DNA from 3 places in the Rhizobacter sp. P5_C2 genome. Region 3 is predicted to be linked to each of the others. Evidence: predicted binding sites of a transcription regulator. Region 3 holds the regulator's gene; each other region holds the start of a gene.

Region 1 (4,227 bases), on a different contig from region 3:
CTTCCCGCTGGGCCAGGTGCTGGTGCGCGACCCGGCGGTCGACGACCCTGCGGCGCACGGCTCGTATGTGGTCTGCCGCAAGCTCGAGCAGAACGTGCACGCCTTCCGGCAGGCCGAGGCCGCGCTGGCGCGCGGGCTGCGCAAGCTCGGCGCGGCGGCCGATGCGGCGCTGGCCGGCGCGATGCTGGTGGGCCGCTTCGCCGACGGCACGCCGCTCGCGCTGCAGGGCCACGACGGGCTGGCGCCGCCGCAGGCCGGCGATTTCGACTACGCCGACGATCCGCAAGGGCTGCGCTGCCCGTTCCATGCGCACATCCGCAAGACCAACCCGCGCGGCGACACGGTGCGCGAATTCGGCATCGACGCCGCGGCCGAGCGCGCACGGCTGATGGCACGCCGCAGCATGCCGTACGGCGAGCGGCGGCAGGATGCGCAGATGCGCTTCAGCGATGCGCCGTCGCATGGCGTGGGGCTGCTGTTCATGGCCTGCCAGGCGAGCATCGTCGAGCAGTTCGAGTTCTCGCAGGCGAACCGGGCCAACGACGAGGGCTTCGTGCTCGGCCACACCGGCATCGACCCGCTGGCCGGCCAGGGCGGCGCGGTGAAGCACCGTCACCACGCCGGCTGGGGCGATGCGCAGGCGCCGACGCTGGCGCAGCGCATGTCGGGGTTCGTCACGCTGAAGGGCGGGGAGTATTTCTTCGCGCCGTCGCTCGCGTTCTTCGCGAGCTTGTAGGTTCTACGCAGCGCAGCTCCGGAACCCGGTGAACTGCGTATCGCAGCTCGGCAACTCGAAATTCCGATAGCACGGATGCCGCAGCCGCTCGCGCGTCGCGAACGACGCGCCGCGCAGCACGCGATGCCGGTCGTCGAAGCCGGGCATCGTGTGACCGCGGTCCGGCCCCGGCTCGAAATGCGCATACGGCCGGAAGCGCCCGGCCGTCCATTCCCACACCTGGCCCCAGCGGAAGCCGCGCGATTCGCCGCTGCGCGCCGCATGCTCCCATTCCACCTCGGTCGGCAACCGCCTGCCCGCCCAGCGGCACCAGGCATCGGCCTCGTACCAGCTGATGTGCAGGGCAGCCTGCGCCAGCGGCACGCGCGTCAGCCGGCCGAAGCGCTGCTGCAGCACGCCCTGGCGCATCTGGTCGACGTACAGCGGGCTGCGCCGCCCGCCCGCCTGCACCCAGGCCCAGCCTTCGGGCGTCCACCAGCGCGCTTCGTCGTAGCCGCCGTCCTCGACGAACTCGCCGTACTGCGCCCAGCTGACCGCCTGCGCATCGATCTCGAACTCGGGCAGCGCCTCGTCGTGCGCCGGCTGCTCGTTGTCGTACGCGAAGCCCTCGCCCGATTCGCTGCCGATGCGCGCGCGCGCAGCCGGGAACAGCAGCGGCGGCCTGGACGGCAGCGTCGACGGCGCCGGCCACAGCCCGGCGTCGAAGCCGAGCTGCTGCGACAGCACCGCCAGGCCCTCGGCATGCGCGTCTTCATGGAACAACGCGAGGCGGAAGAAATACAGCGCGGCGTCGCCGTCGTGCGCATGCTCCAGCAGCTCGAGCGTGGTCTCCAGCGTCTCCGCCAGGTAGTGGCGCACCGCCTGCGCGTCGGGCAGCGCCAGCGCGCGGCGCGTGGCCACCGGCGCGAGCGAGGCGTCGAACCAGCCGTCGGCACCGGGCTCGATCGACGCGAGGCGCGGCGCGCGTTCGTCGCACTGCTCGCCGCGGTGGCGTTGCACGTTGCGGCCGATCCAGTACTCCTGGTACCAGCCGAGGTGGCCGAGCGTCCACAGCGGCGGGTCGACCTCGGGCCGCAGCGCCTCCGGCACCTCGACGCGCGCGTTCTCGAAGGCCTGCAGCCAGCGCAGCGAATGGTTGCGGGCGTCCATCAGCGCGAGCGACAACAGGTCGCGGCCGGCGCGGCGCATGCGGGTCGCATCGATGGGCGGGGCTTGGAAATCCAGCATGAGCGGGAGCGGGCGTGGTGGCGCAGTAATTTGGCGCGAAGATTTGGCGCGAAGATTTGGCGCGAGAATAGCGCGCCGCGAGATACTGTGGTTTCGTACAGCCACCCCCATGACCCGACGCCTGATCGCCCACCTCGACATGGACGCCTTCTATGCGTCCGTCGAACTGCTGCGCTACCCCGAGCTGCGCGGCCAGGCGGTGGTGATCGGCGGCGGGCGCGACAGCAAGCCGCGGCAGCTGGCCGACGGCAGCTGGCGCTACGCGAAGCTGCGCGACTACACCGGCCGCGGCGTCATCACCACCTCCACCTACGCGGCGCGTGCGCTCGGCGTGTACTCGGCGATGGGCATGATGAAGGCGGCCCTGCTCGCGCCCGACGCGGTCCTGCTGCCGGTCGACTTCGACGAATACCGCCGCTACTCGCGCCTGTTCAAGGCGGCGGTGCGGCAGATCGCGCCGCTGGTCGAAGACCGCGGCATCGACGAGATCTACATCGACCTGACCGACGTGCCCGGCGCGCAGCACGATGCCGGCCGCAGCCTCGGCCAGGCGCTGAAGGATGCGGTGTTCGACGCCACCGGCCTGACCTGCTCGGTCGGCATCACGCCGAACAAGCTGCTGTCCAAGCTGTGCTCCGAACTCGACAAGCCGAACGGCCTGACGCTGCTGTCGCTCGACGAGATCCCGGCACGCATCTGGCCGCTGGCCGCGAAGAAGGTCAACGGCATCGGCCCGAAGGCGAGCGAGAAGCTGGCCGGCTTCGGCCTGCACACCATCGGCGACATCGCCGCGGCCGACCCGGTGTGGCTGGTCGAGCACTTCGGCAAGAGCTACGGCGCGTGGCTGCACGAGGCGGCGCACGGCCGCGACGAGCGCGGGGTGGTCACCTACAGCGAGCCGAAATCGATCAGCCGCGAGACCACCTTCGAGCGCGACCTGCACGCGGTGCGCGACCGGCCGGTGCTGTCGGCGATCTTCACCGAGCTGTGCGTCGAGCTGGCCGGCGACCTGGCGCGCAAGGGCTACGCCGGCAAGACCATCGGCATCAAGCTGCGCTTCGACGATTTCAAGATCGTCACCCGTGACCTGACGCTGCCGGCCCACACGATGGACGCGCGCACGATCCGCCGCGCGGCGGGCGAGTGCCTGAAGCGCGTCGACCTGTCGCGCCGGCTGCGCCTGCTCGGCGTGCGCGCCGGCAACCTGGCCACGCTGAGCGAGCTGGTCACGCCGAAGGCCGCGCCACCCGAGGTGCACGAGCCCGAGCCCATCTACGCGCCGATGCCGCTGTTCGACCAGCAAGACCCGTAGGCCAACGCCCTTATTGCCAACAATTCACGTTCGATGGACGATGCATTCCTGCGCGATCGGCAGACTGCATCCGTGGCCGACCTCGGTACGTAGATCCCGGCACGACACCTGAGGAGACCCCATGCCCTTGCATCGATTGGCGCTGGCCTGCGCCATTCCGCTCGCCATCGCTGCCGCGCCGGCGCTGGCCCAGAGCAGCACGCACAGCGGCAAGCTGCTGCTGACCGGCGGCGTCAGCAGCATCGACGGCGCGGCCGGCGGCGGGCTGACGCCCTGGGCGGTGACCGGCGGCTACGGCACGACCCGCGAGTTCGGCGGCTCGGCCTTCGCGACCCGCGTGAAGACGCAGGACTACGGCCTGAGCGACTACGGCGTCGCCATCGCCTGGGACGACCGCGTCGAACTCTCGCTGGCCCACCAGGACTTCGACACCGGCCCGGTCGGCGGCGCGCTGGCCGGCGTGCTCGGCGATCCGGCGTTCAACGACCTGCGGCTGAAGCAGGACATCGTCGGCCTGAAGCTGCGCGTGGCCGGCGACGCGGTGCTCGACAGCGACAGCTGGATGCCGCAGGTCGCCGTCGGCCTGCAGTACAAGAAGGCCCATTCCGGGCCGCTGGCCGACGTGCTGACCGCGTTCGGTGCGAAGGACAGCGGCACCGACCTCTACGTCAGCGCAACCAAGCTGTTCCTCGGGCAGGGCGTGCTCGTCAACCTGACGCTGCGCGCCACCAAGGCCAACCAGAACGGCCTGCTCGGCTTCGGCGCCACCGACCACGACAGCTACCGGCTGCAGCCCGAGGTGTCGCTGGCCTACCTGTTCAGCAAGAATATCGCGGCCGGCATCGAGTACCGCGCCAAGCCGGACAACTTCCGCCACAACACCGCGCTCGGCGCCGGCGCGCTGAAGGAGGATGACTGGGCCGATGTGTTCATCGCGTGGGCGCCGTGCAAG
Region 2 (4,227 bases), on a different contig from region 3:
GCGCCGCATGCGCGACGCTCGCGAGCGCCTGGCGGTCGCGCAGCGCGTCGGCCTGGCCGATCAGCAGCTGCGGCGCAAGCGCCAGCGCGGTGGCGCGCTTCAACCCCGGCTTGACGCCCAGCGCCTGCGCGTTCGCATTGGCATGGACGATGCGATGCGCCTCGACCAGCGCGACGGCCGGCTCATCACTGCCGCCGCCCGCCGGGAGCGTCGCCAGGAAGGATTCCAGCGGCAGCAACGGCAGGTGAAGACCGATCCAGAGCATCGCGTGCCCATGCGCACATCAGGCGAGGTTGACGAAGGTCGCGGCGCGCAGCGACGGCGCTGCGGCTGCGCCCTGCCCCGACAGCACCGTCTGCGCCGCCAGCTCGCGGGCCTTGCGCGTGGCGCTGGCCGACAGCACCGGCGGCAGCTCGAGCAGCAGCGCCTGGGCGAGCGGCGGGCCGCGGCGCTTCAGCACGCGCACGCTGAGGCAATCGGCCCCGCCGGCCTGCAACGCCAAGCGCAACGGCGCGGGGCTCGCCTGCTGCTGCACCGCCATCTCGCGCAGCACGAAAGCCGGGCCGTCGTGCGCATGGGCGGCCACCTGCAACCGGCGCAGGCGCTCGGCGCGCAGGCGTGGCGGCAACCACGCCAGCACCGCGCCGACATGCCCGCTGTGCAGCGCCTGCTCCAGCGCCCACAGCCGCGCATCGACACCCGCCTCGTGCGGCCGGCCGTCGACGCCGGGAATGCCCTGCGTGCCGGTGTCGATCACCAGCAGCTGCTCGGCATCCAGCCCCATCTGCATCAGCGCCCAGGCCGACAACGCGGCCGGCGGATCGAACAGCATCACCAGCCGGCCGGCCTGCTGCGTGGCAGCGAGGCTGGGGGCCAGCAGGCGGATTTCGCCGAGGCCAGGGTGGGGCAGCAGCAACTCGCTGAGCGCGCGGCGCGGCCAGCCGCCGCCCGGCAGTTGCGCATCGAGGGCGGCAAAGCCGCTGGGCAGTGCGCGTTCGGCGCTGCGCCCCATCTGGTTGCCGCGCCACACGCTGGTGTGCAAGCGCTCGGGCAGCGGCGCGCGAGCGTGGGGGGCGAAGTGAGTGGTGGCGGAAGGCATGGCAACTACTGTATGCACATCCAGTATATCGATCCACTTGAAAACGGGGGCATGCCGTTACAAGCCTGTTCGAAGCAGCCTTTGGCACATTGATGATTGCTTTTGGCAATCAATTGCGGCAGCATGCCGGGCATGCCCGACGCCCTCTCCCCCTCTGATCCGAGCGACCGCGTGGCCGCGGTGCGCGCCTTCAACCGCTTCTACACGCGCCGCATCGGCGTGCTGCGCGAAGGCCTGGTGGACAGRGGCTTCACGCTGACCGAATCGCGGCTGCTGTGGGAGTTTGCGCACCAGGCGCAGCCGACGGCCGGCGAACTCGCGCGCTCGCTGGAGCTCGACCCCGGCTACCTGAGCCGGCTGCTGCGCGGCCTGCGCGAGCGCGGGCTGATCGAGGCGACGCCGTCGGCCAGCGACGCGCGGCAGTCGCACCTGTCGCTCACCGAAGCCGGCCGGGCCGCCTTCGCGCCGCTGGACAGCGGCTCGCAGCAGCAGGTGCAGGCGCTGCTCGCGGCGCTCGACGAGCCATCGCAGCAGCAGTTGCTGCAGGCGATGGGCACGCTGCAGCGCCTGCTCGACGACGACCCGGCACGCCGCACGCGCCAGCCTTACCTGCTGCGGGCACACCGCCCGGGCGACATCGGCTGGGTGATCGCGCGCCACGGCGCGCTGTATGCGCAGGAGTACCGCTGGGACATCGGATTCGAGGCGCTGGTGGCGCGCATCGCGGCCGCCTTCATCGAGCGCTTCGAGCCGGCGCGCGAGGCCTGCTGGATCGCCGAGCGCGATGGCGCGAACGTCGGCTGCGTCTTCCTCGTGCAGGCGCGCGACGAAGCGACGCAGGCGGTGCAGCAAGGCGTGGCCCAGTTGCGCATGCTGCTGGTCGAGCCGTCGGCCCGCGGGCTGGGGCTGGGGCGCCGGCTGGTGCAGGAGTGCGAGCGCTTCGCGCGCCACGCCGGCTACCGCCGCATCACGCTGTGGACCAACGGCAACCTGAGTGCCGCGCGCGGCATCTACGCGGCCGCGGGCTACCGGCTCGTCGCGAGCGAACCGCACCACAGTTTCGGGCACGATCTGGTCGGAGAAACCTGGATCCTCGATTTGACATGACCTGCCCCTGCGGCCTGCCCGTTCCCTATGCCGACTGCTGCGGCCGCTACCACGCCGGACCGCTGCACCTGCAGGCGCCCGATGCCGAGGCCTTGATGCGCTCGCGTTACAGCGCCTTCGTCAACGGAATGCCGGACTACCTGCTGGCGACCTGGCATGCGAGCACGCGGCCCGCCACGCTGGAGCCCGATCCGCCGGGGCTGCGCTGGCTGGGGCTGGACGTGCGACGGCATGCTTCACAGGATACCGATCACGCGACCGTGGAGTTCATCGCCCGCAGCAAGCTCGGCGGCCGCGCGCAGCGGTTGCACGAGACGAGCCGCTTCGTGCGCGAAGACGGCCGCTGGTTCTACGTCGACGGAGAGTTCTGATCAGGCGAACTCTTGGCGCACGCTGGCCGACATCAGCCGGCGGATGATCCACCCGAGCATCCCGCAGGCCCCGAGCGTCACCAGCACCGCCATCACGCGCGCCGCGGTCACGAAGCCGCCGAACACGCCAAGCGCCCGTGGCGGCAGTGTCGCGGTGCTCAGCGTGCTGTCGACCACCGACTGCATCACCTCCTGCTGCAGCCACACGCCCAGCAGGTTCGCGACGATCGCCAGCAGCAGCAGCGCGATGAAGGTGCGGCGCGCCCAGTTGAGCCGCAGCAGCAGCCCGACCGCCGACACCAGCGTGGCCAGCGACATCACGAGCCCCGCATTGACCACCCACGGCAGGTGGGCGATCAGCAGCCCGAACAGCCCGCTGACCTGCAGCCCCTCGCTGCGAAACCCGCCCGACACCAGCATCGCGTTCTGCAGCAGCGCCGAGGCACAGGCCAGCGCGCCGAGCAGGATGAACACCCACGCGGTCGCGGTGACGAAAATGGAACGGGCTCCGACGGTGATGGTGGTGGGCATGGCGCTTCCTCGACAGCTCCGATTGTCCGGAGCACGGGCGGCCTTGTCATGCGCTGCAACACGCGGCCCCCCAAGATCGAGGGGACGGTAACGCGCCATCTGTGCACATGGCGCCACAAGGTGTCAGTCGATGTATCCACCGGTGTGCGGACCGGGCCGGTGCATCAACCGAAGCGCAGCGCGTATACCGGCGGCAGCTGGGCCGGCAGCGCCGTCCAGAGGTCACCGCCGTCGTCGCTGCCCCACACATGGCCGGTCGTGCTGCCCATCAGCAGGCTGCGGCCGTCCGGCGACACGTCGAGCCCGTGGCGGTACAGCAGGTCGTAGCAATGCTGCTGCGGCAGGCCGCTGTGCAGCGTCTCGAAGCTCGCACCGCCGTCGCGCGTGCGGTTGACCACCAGCGCCCCGCCGACCGGCACACGCTGCTGGTCGGCGACGCCCGGCACGAACCAGGCCGTCTGCGCATCGCCGGGGTGCACCGCGACCGCGAAGCCGAAATCCGACAGCGGGGCGCTCGTCACCTGCTGCCATGAGGCCGACGCGTCGGTCGAGCGCCAGATGCCGTTGTGATGCTGCGTCCACAGCACGTCCGGCTGCGCGGCGCAGCGCACGATGCGGTGCGGGTCCTGCGTGTTCGGCGAGCCGGCCTGCTCCGGCGGCATGTAGGCGGCGCGCATGCCGTCGGCCTGCAGCAGCCAGTTCGCGCCGTCGTCGTGCGTGACCCAGGCGCCACCGCAGCTGATGCCGAGCACCAGGTCGCCGGCCCGCGTGGGATGCGGACAGATCGAATGGATGCCGGGCACGTCGTAGCCGCCGCCGAACCATTCGGCGCGCTCCGGCCGCTGCCACAGCGAATCGACCAGCTGCCACGACGCACCACCGTCGCCGCTGCGAAACAGCCCGCCCGGCAGCGTGCCGAGCCACAGCGTGCCGTGGTCGCGCTCCAGCGACCACACCTGGACCACCTTCCACGGCACGCCGGTCGCATCGGCCGGCTGCACCGGAAAGGCCGGCGCCGCGACCTCGTGCCAGTTGACGCCCTGGTCGTCGGACGCATGCAGCTTGACGCCGAAGTGGCCGAGGTTCAGCGCCGCCAGCAGGCGGCCGTCGGCGCCGGGC
Region 3 (6,057 bases):
CTTCCTCGATGCGCCCGACCGGGCCGGCATCGCCCGAATCGAAGGCCTCGATGCGGTAGGTGTGGACCTTGCGCACATCGGCCGCGCCATGCACCACGCCGCCGAGCACCGCCAGCACGCCGCGCGCGCCGGGGTGCTGCGCGACGGTCACCGCATCGAGCAGGTTCTGCGGCCCGTCGGGCTGCAGCGAGGTGGCGGGCCGCATCGCCGCGGTCAGCACCACCGGCTTGCCCGGCGCGAGCACGCGCTGCAGCAGCCACGCGGTCTCTTCCAGCGTGTCGGTGCCGTGCGTGACGACCACGCCGGCCACCTCGGGCCGCGCCAGGTGGTGGGCGAGCCGCTTGAGCAGCGCGCGCCACACGTCGGCGCTCATGTCCTTGCTGTCGACCTGGGCGACCTGCTCGGGCTCGAGCGCCACCGCGGCCAGTGCCGGCACCGCCTTCACGAGCTGCGCGACGCCGAGCTGCGCCGCGGTGTAGCCGATGTTGTCGCCGGGGGCGGCCGAGGTGCCGGCGATGGTGCCGCCGGTGCCGAGCACGACGACGGTTGGGTCAGTTCTTTGCATTTTTCACGAAGCTGGATAAAAATACAGTCACTGGATGGATGTTCAGTCCGCTGCTCACTGCCGCGCGAATCATCAACCCGAGGCCCGCGATGAACGAAACCCCGAAGCTCACCGACCGCCAGCAGCAGATCCTCGACCTGGTGCAGAGCGCGATCGAGCGCACCGGCGCCCCACCGACCCGCGCCGAGATCGCGAACGAGCTGGGCTTCAAGTCGGCCAACGCCGCCGAGGAACACCTGCAGGCGCTGGCCCGCAAGGGCGTCATCGAGCTGGTGGGGGGCACCTCGCGAGGCATCCGTCTGCAGTCTGACACATTGCGTGCGCTGAACCAGAGCCGCGGCAAGCAGTTCAGCCTGCCGCTGCCCAGCCTCTCGCAGCTCACGCTGCCGCTGGTCGGGCGGGTCGCGGCGGGCAGCCCGATCCTCGCGCAGGAGCACATCGACCAGACCTACCTGATGGAAGCCAGCCTGTTCAGCCGCCGGCCCGATTTCCTGCTGAAGGTGCGCGGCATGAGCATGCGCGACGCCGGCATCATGGACGGCGACCTGCTCGCGGTGCAGAAGGCCAAGGATGCGAAGAACGGGCAGATCGTCGTCGCGCGGCTGGGCGACGAGGTCACCGTCAAGCGCTTCAAGCGCACCCGCACCAGCATCGAACTGCTGCCGGAGAACCCCGATTTCGAGCCCATCGTCGTGCCGTTCGGCGACGTCGACTTCGAACTCGAAGGGCTCGCGGTCGGCCTGATCCGCAACAGCATGCTGTGATGGAGGCTGCCGTGGTGATCAAGGCCCCGAAGGCGGCGAGTGCCGCGGAGTGCAAGTCGCTCGAACAACTGCCCAACATCGGCCCGGCGCTGGCGGCCGACCTGCGGCTGATCGGCATCCAGGCGCCGCAAGACCTGCGCGGCAAGGATGCCTTCGTGCTGTACCAGCGGCTGTGCGCGATCACCGGCGAACGCCACGACCCCTGCGTGCTCGACACCTTCATGGCCGCCACCGATTTCATGGGCGGCGCGCCGGCCGCGCCGTGGTGGGCCTACACCGCGCAGCGCAAGGCCTTGTTCGGGTCGGTGTGACCCACCCCCGAAGCGCCTTCGGCGCTGGCCGCCCAGGGCGTGCGGCTGCTGAGCACGCGCGAGATCGTCAGCCAGTTGGCGCAGCTCGACCGCTGACCTCTCGACCGCTGATCAGCGCGGCATCAGCGCGGCTTCAGCACCAGCGTGTGCTCCGCCGCCCCGCCCCACACCGGCACGTCTTCCACCTTCGCCCAGCGCTCGACGAAGTTGCGGTACAGCGGTGAAAACACGATACCCGACTGCCCGCTCGACTGCATGAAGCGTGAACGACCCCGGTCGCCCAGGTCGTACAGCGCCCGCAGCGACGGGCCGTGCTCAGCCAGGTACAGCTCGCCGGTCGTCGCATCCGGTCGCAGGCCGACGCGCGACACGTTGATCGTGTAGGTGTCGCCGCCCACCGGCGCACGCAGTTCGAACCAAGGCGCCAGCGCCTTCACCTTGCTGAACGGCCGGTGCTCGGCGCGCGCCTGGTGCGCCCGGCCCCATTGCCAGGCCGAGACATCGCCGCCCTGCGACTGCTGCAGCTCGTCGAGCGCCCGCGTGAACGCCGCATCCACCTGCTGCGCACAGGTCTCGACCGCCGGCGTCGTCTTGTCGTCGCACCACCAGCCGTCCTGGCGTTCCAGCACGCCCTCCAGCGCTTCGCGAAAACTGCGGCTGCCGAGCTGCCGCTCGTACAAGGCGCTGCCGAGTTCGTCGCTGAACACCGCCTGCGTCAGCTGCCGCGTCCAGGCCGACAGGATCAGCGGCGCGGCGCGATCGGCCGCCATCGTGCCGTCGAACGACGCCAGCTCGCGCTGCGCGGCCGCCGCCAGCGGATGGTTCGACACGGCGCGCTTCAGCACCGGCAGCAGCTTCAGCGCCGCCAGCGACAGCTGGTCGCGCTGGATCGTCCGCAGGCTGGCGATCGAATGCTTGGTCGTCGCGGCCAGCAGCTGCTCGATGCGCTGGTGGCGGTACGGCGGCGCCCACTCGCTGGTCAGGAAATGCGGGTACGCCGGCCCGACGATGCGCTGGTTGGCGGTCGCGATCCAGGCGCGAGCGGGATCGATCTCGCGCGGCGTCTCGCCGGCCGCCACGCTGCCGACCCAGTCGTAGCGCGCGTCCCAGCCCGGCGCCGGCACCAGGCCCTTCAAGTCGTTCGCGGGCCCGCGCACCGGCACCCGCCCGGCCGCCACCATCGCGATGCGCCCTTGCGTGTCGGCCACCACCATGCTTTGCATCGGCGCGACATAGCCCGCCGACGCCGCGATGAACTCGTCCACCGAGCGGGCCGAATTGAAACCGATGCCAGCATCGACCGAATCAGCATCAACATCGAGCGCCGTCCAGCGCATCGCCAAGGCGTAGGTGGGTGCGGTCGGCGCACCGGTCAGCCCATCGGTCGGGCCACCGGCGTCCGAGATCACCGGCCCGTGCCGGGTGCTGCGCACGGTCATCGTCACATCGGCATGGCCCTTGACCTTGATGACTTCAGTGCTGCGCTCGAACGCCGCCCAGCCGTCGGGGGTCTGGTACTGCGTCGCGTCGTCGGGCCGGATGCGTTCGAGGTACAGGTCCTGCACGTCGGGCGCGGTGTTGGTGAAGCCCCACGCGATGTGGTCGTTCTGGCCGAGCACGACGATCGGCAGGCCAGGCATGGTCGCGCCCGCCACCTGGAAGCCGGGCGCGTCGAGCCGCGCCAGGTACCACAGCGACGGCGCGCTGAGCTTCAGGTGCGGGTCGTTGGCCAGCAGCGGCCTGCCGCTGTCGGTGTGCGAGCCGGCGACCACCCAGTTGTTGGAGCCGACGCCTTCGACGCCGGACTCGGGCGCCGTCAGCAGCGCCTGGCGGCCCAGCGTGCCGTCGACCTTCAGCCCGCGGAACAGCGCCGCGTAGTCGGCCGTCGCCAGCGGCTGCTCGCCGGGGTACGGCGGCAACAGCTCGTTGATGCGCTCGACCGGCATCTTCAGCGACAAGCGCATCCGCAGCAGCTCGCTCGACCAGTTGCCGCCCAGGTCCCAGGCCATCATCGTCGCCCAGGCCAGGCTGTCGACCGGCGTCCAGCGTTGCGGCTGCAGCCCGAGCAGCACGAACTCCGGCGGCCGCGCCTTCAGCGAGCCGGCGAGGTAGGCGTTGATGCCGGCGCTGTAGGCCTCGAGTGCGGCCCGCGTGGCCGGGCTGGCCCGCTGCCACTGCGCCTGCGCGGCACGGCGCACGCCGAGCGCGCGCAGGAAGCGGTCGGTGTCGAGGGCCGGCTCGCCGAAGGCCTCGGCCAGCTGGCCCGCGCCGATGCGGCGGTGCGTCTCCAGCTGCCACAACCGGTCCTGGGCGTGCGCGAAGCCGAGGCCGAACATCGCGTCCTCGCGCGAGGACGCGTGGATGGTCGGCACGCCCTGCGCATCGCGCTCGATGCGCACTTCGCCGCGCAGGCCGTCCACACGCTGTTCGCCGTCGAGCTGCGGCAGCGTGCGCCGTGCATAAACCCACAGCAGCACCGCCGCCAGCAGCAGCACGACCACCAGACCCACGACACCGTGCCGCAGCCATTTCATCGTTCGTTCCTTCCAGTGCGTTCCCGCGCAGCGTAGCCGGCCCCGATGAACGGCAGGCAGAAGTGCCTCATTTCGTGCGATCTGCGGCGCCGGCCGCTGTACAGAATGCCAGGGCACCTACACCGGCCTGCGCGCCGGCCGAAAGCCCTGCAAGTGAAGACACCCGCCACCGCCATGAAAACTGCACGACTTTCGCTCGAGCTCGACGCCGCCCTGCAGAACATCCCCGGGATGCCGCAAGAGCGATTGGCCCGGGTCGCCGCGCGCCGGGTCTTCGTCGAGATGAAGCAGTGCTTCATGGAATCGGCGGCGGGCCTGCAGGGGGCGTCGGCCGCGCTGCTGAAGCGCCAGCTGCGCATCGCCGGCGACATCGGCGAGCTGCTCGAACTGAGCGACACGCTGCTGGCGGTGCTGCCACCCGAGGAGCGCAAGGCGGTGCGCCGCCAGCTCGACGCCGCCTTCCCGATGGCCGGCCGCGACACGGAGTTCGTTCCGCTCTGACCGGCCGGCAGCCTCAGGGCTGCAGCGGCCCCAGGTAATCGCTTTTCCCCAGCTCGACGCCGTTGTGGCGCAGCAGCGCGTAGATCGTCGTCGCGTGGAAGAAGAAGTTCGGCAGCACGAAGGTGCGCAGGTAGACCTCGCCCTTCAGCGTCAGCGGGCCGTCGCGGCGCGGGATCGTCACGTCGCGGTCGTCGCTGCCGACGATCTTCTCGGACGGGATCGATTCGAGGAAGGCCACCGTCTTCGCGATGCGCTCGCGCAGCTCGGGCAGCGTCGTCTCCACGTCATCGAACTTCGGCGACTCGATGCCCGCCAGCCGGGCGGCACCGAACTTCGCGGCATCGCTGGTCAGCTGCACCTGCCGCGTGAACGACAGCATGTCGGGCGACAGGCGCGTGCCGAGCAGCACGGCGACATCGAACTTCTTCGCCTGCGCATGGGCTTCGGCCTTGTCGAGCCACTTGCCGATGTTGCCGAGGGTGCGCAGGAAGATCGGCACGCTGGCCGAGTACATGGTGAGGGACATTGTTCGTCTCCGGGTTTGGGGTGTGGGGGCGGATGCTAGCCTTCCTGGCTGCACCGTGCCGGCATGGGGTGGCCGCGCCCCGCCGAGCATGCACAATCAAAGCCGTGAACATCATCATCCTCGACGACTACCAAGATGCGGTCCGCAAGCTCAAGTGCGCCCAGCGCCTGGAGCAGCTGAATGCCAAGGTGTTCACCAACACCGTCAAGGGCATCGGCCAGCTGGCGGTGCGCCTGCGCGACGCCGAAGTGCTGGTGCTGATCCGCGAACGCACCCAGTTCCCGCGCCAGCTGCTCGAAAAGCTGCCGAAGCTGAAGCTGATCTCGCAAACCGGCCGCGTCGGCTCGCACATCGATCTCGAGACCTGCACGCGGCTGGGCATCGCGGTGGCCGAAGGGGTCGGCTCGCCGGTCGCGCCGGCCGAGCTGACCTGGGCGCTGATCATGTCGGCGATGCGCCGGCTGCCGCAGTACATCGGCAACCTGAAGCACGGCGCGTGGCAGCAGTCGGGCCTGAAATCGGCCTCGATGCCGCCGAACTTCGGGCTCGGCATGGTGCTGAAGGGCAAGACGCTCGGCCTGTGGGGCTACGGCAAGATCGGGCAGATGGTCGCCGGCTACGGCCGGGCCTTCGGCATGAACGTCATCGTCTGGGGCAGCGAAGCCTCGCGCGAGAAGGCGCGGGCCGACGGTCACCAGGCCGCCGAATCGCGCGAGGCCTTCTTCGAGACCTGCGACGTGCTGTCGCTGCACCTGCGGCTGGTCGACGAGACCCGCGGCATCGTCGGTGCCGACGACCTCGCCCGCATGAAGCCGACCGCGCTGCTGGTCAACACCTCGCGCGCCGAGCTGGTCGA

Evidence for each region. Region 3 encodes LexA, which represses DNA repair genes until DNA is damaged. Its sites were predicted from a motif close to ACTGTATNNNNATACAGT; they were not measured.
Region 1: the regulator LexA is predicted to act here: its motif matches at 2,048-2,065, upstream of dinB (DNA polymerase IV).
Region 2: the regulator LexA is predicted to act here: its motif matches at 1,107-1,124, upstream of imuA (translesion DNA synthesis-associated protein ImuA).

Annotation. Positions count from the first base shown of each region.
Region 1 is NZ_JBFULV010000101.1:5,362-9,588, reverse strand. Features, by position in the region: gene ACXJLU_RS26825 (Dyp-type peroxidase) at 1-736, shown strand, start outside; gene ACXJLU_RS26820 (SUMF1/EgtB/PvdO family nonheme iron enzyme) at 740-1,963, opposite strand; gene dinB (DNA polymerase IV) at 2,073-3,275, shown strand; gene ACXJLU_RS26810 (DUF3034 family protein) at 3,397-4,227, shown strand, end outside.
Region 2 is NZ_JBFULV010000010.1:949-5,175, forward strand. Features, by position in the region: partial or broken gene ACXJLU_RS05200 (Y-family DNA polymerase) at 1-265, opposite strand, end outside; gene imuA (translesion DNA synthesis-associated protein ImuA) at 284-1,099, opposite strand; gene ACXJLU_RS05210 (bifunctional helix-turn-helix transcriptional regulator/GNAT family N-acetyltransferase) at 1,232-2,206, shown strand; gene ACXJLU_RS05215 (YchJ family protein) at 2,203-2,577, shown strand; gene ACXJLU_RS05220 (hypothetical protein) at 2,578-3,108, opposite strand; gene ACXJLU_RS05225 (WD40/YVTN/BNR-like repeat-containing protein) at 3,273-4,227, opposite strand, start outside.
Region 3 is NZ_JBFULV010000003.1:25,701-31,757, forward strand. Features, by position in the region: gene ACXJLU_RS01460 (asparaginase) at 1-565, opposite strand, end outside; gene lexA (transcriptional repressor LexA) at 655-1,329, shown strand; gene ACXJLU_RS01470 (helix-hairpin-helix domain-containing protein) at 1,341-1,640, shown strand; gene ACXJLU_RS01475 (penicillin acylase family protein) at 1,763-4,174, opposite strand; gene ACXJLU_RS01480 (hypothetical protein) at 4,349-4,675, shown strand; gene ACXJLU_RS01485 (DUF1993 domain-containing protein) at 4,689-5,201, opposite strand; gene ACXJLU_RS01490 (D-2-hydroxyacid dehydrogenase family protein) at 5,306-6,057, shown strand, end outside.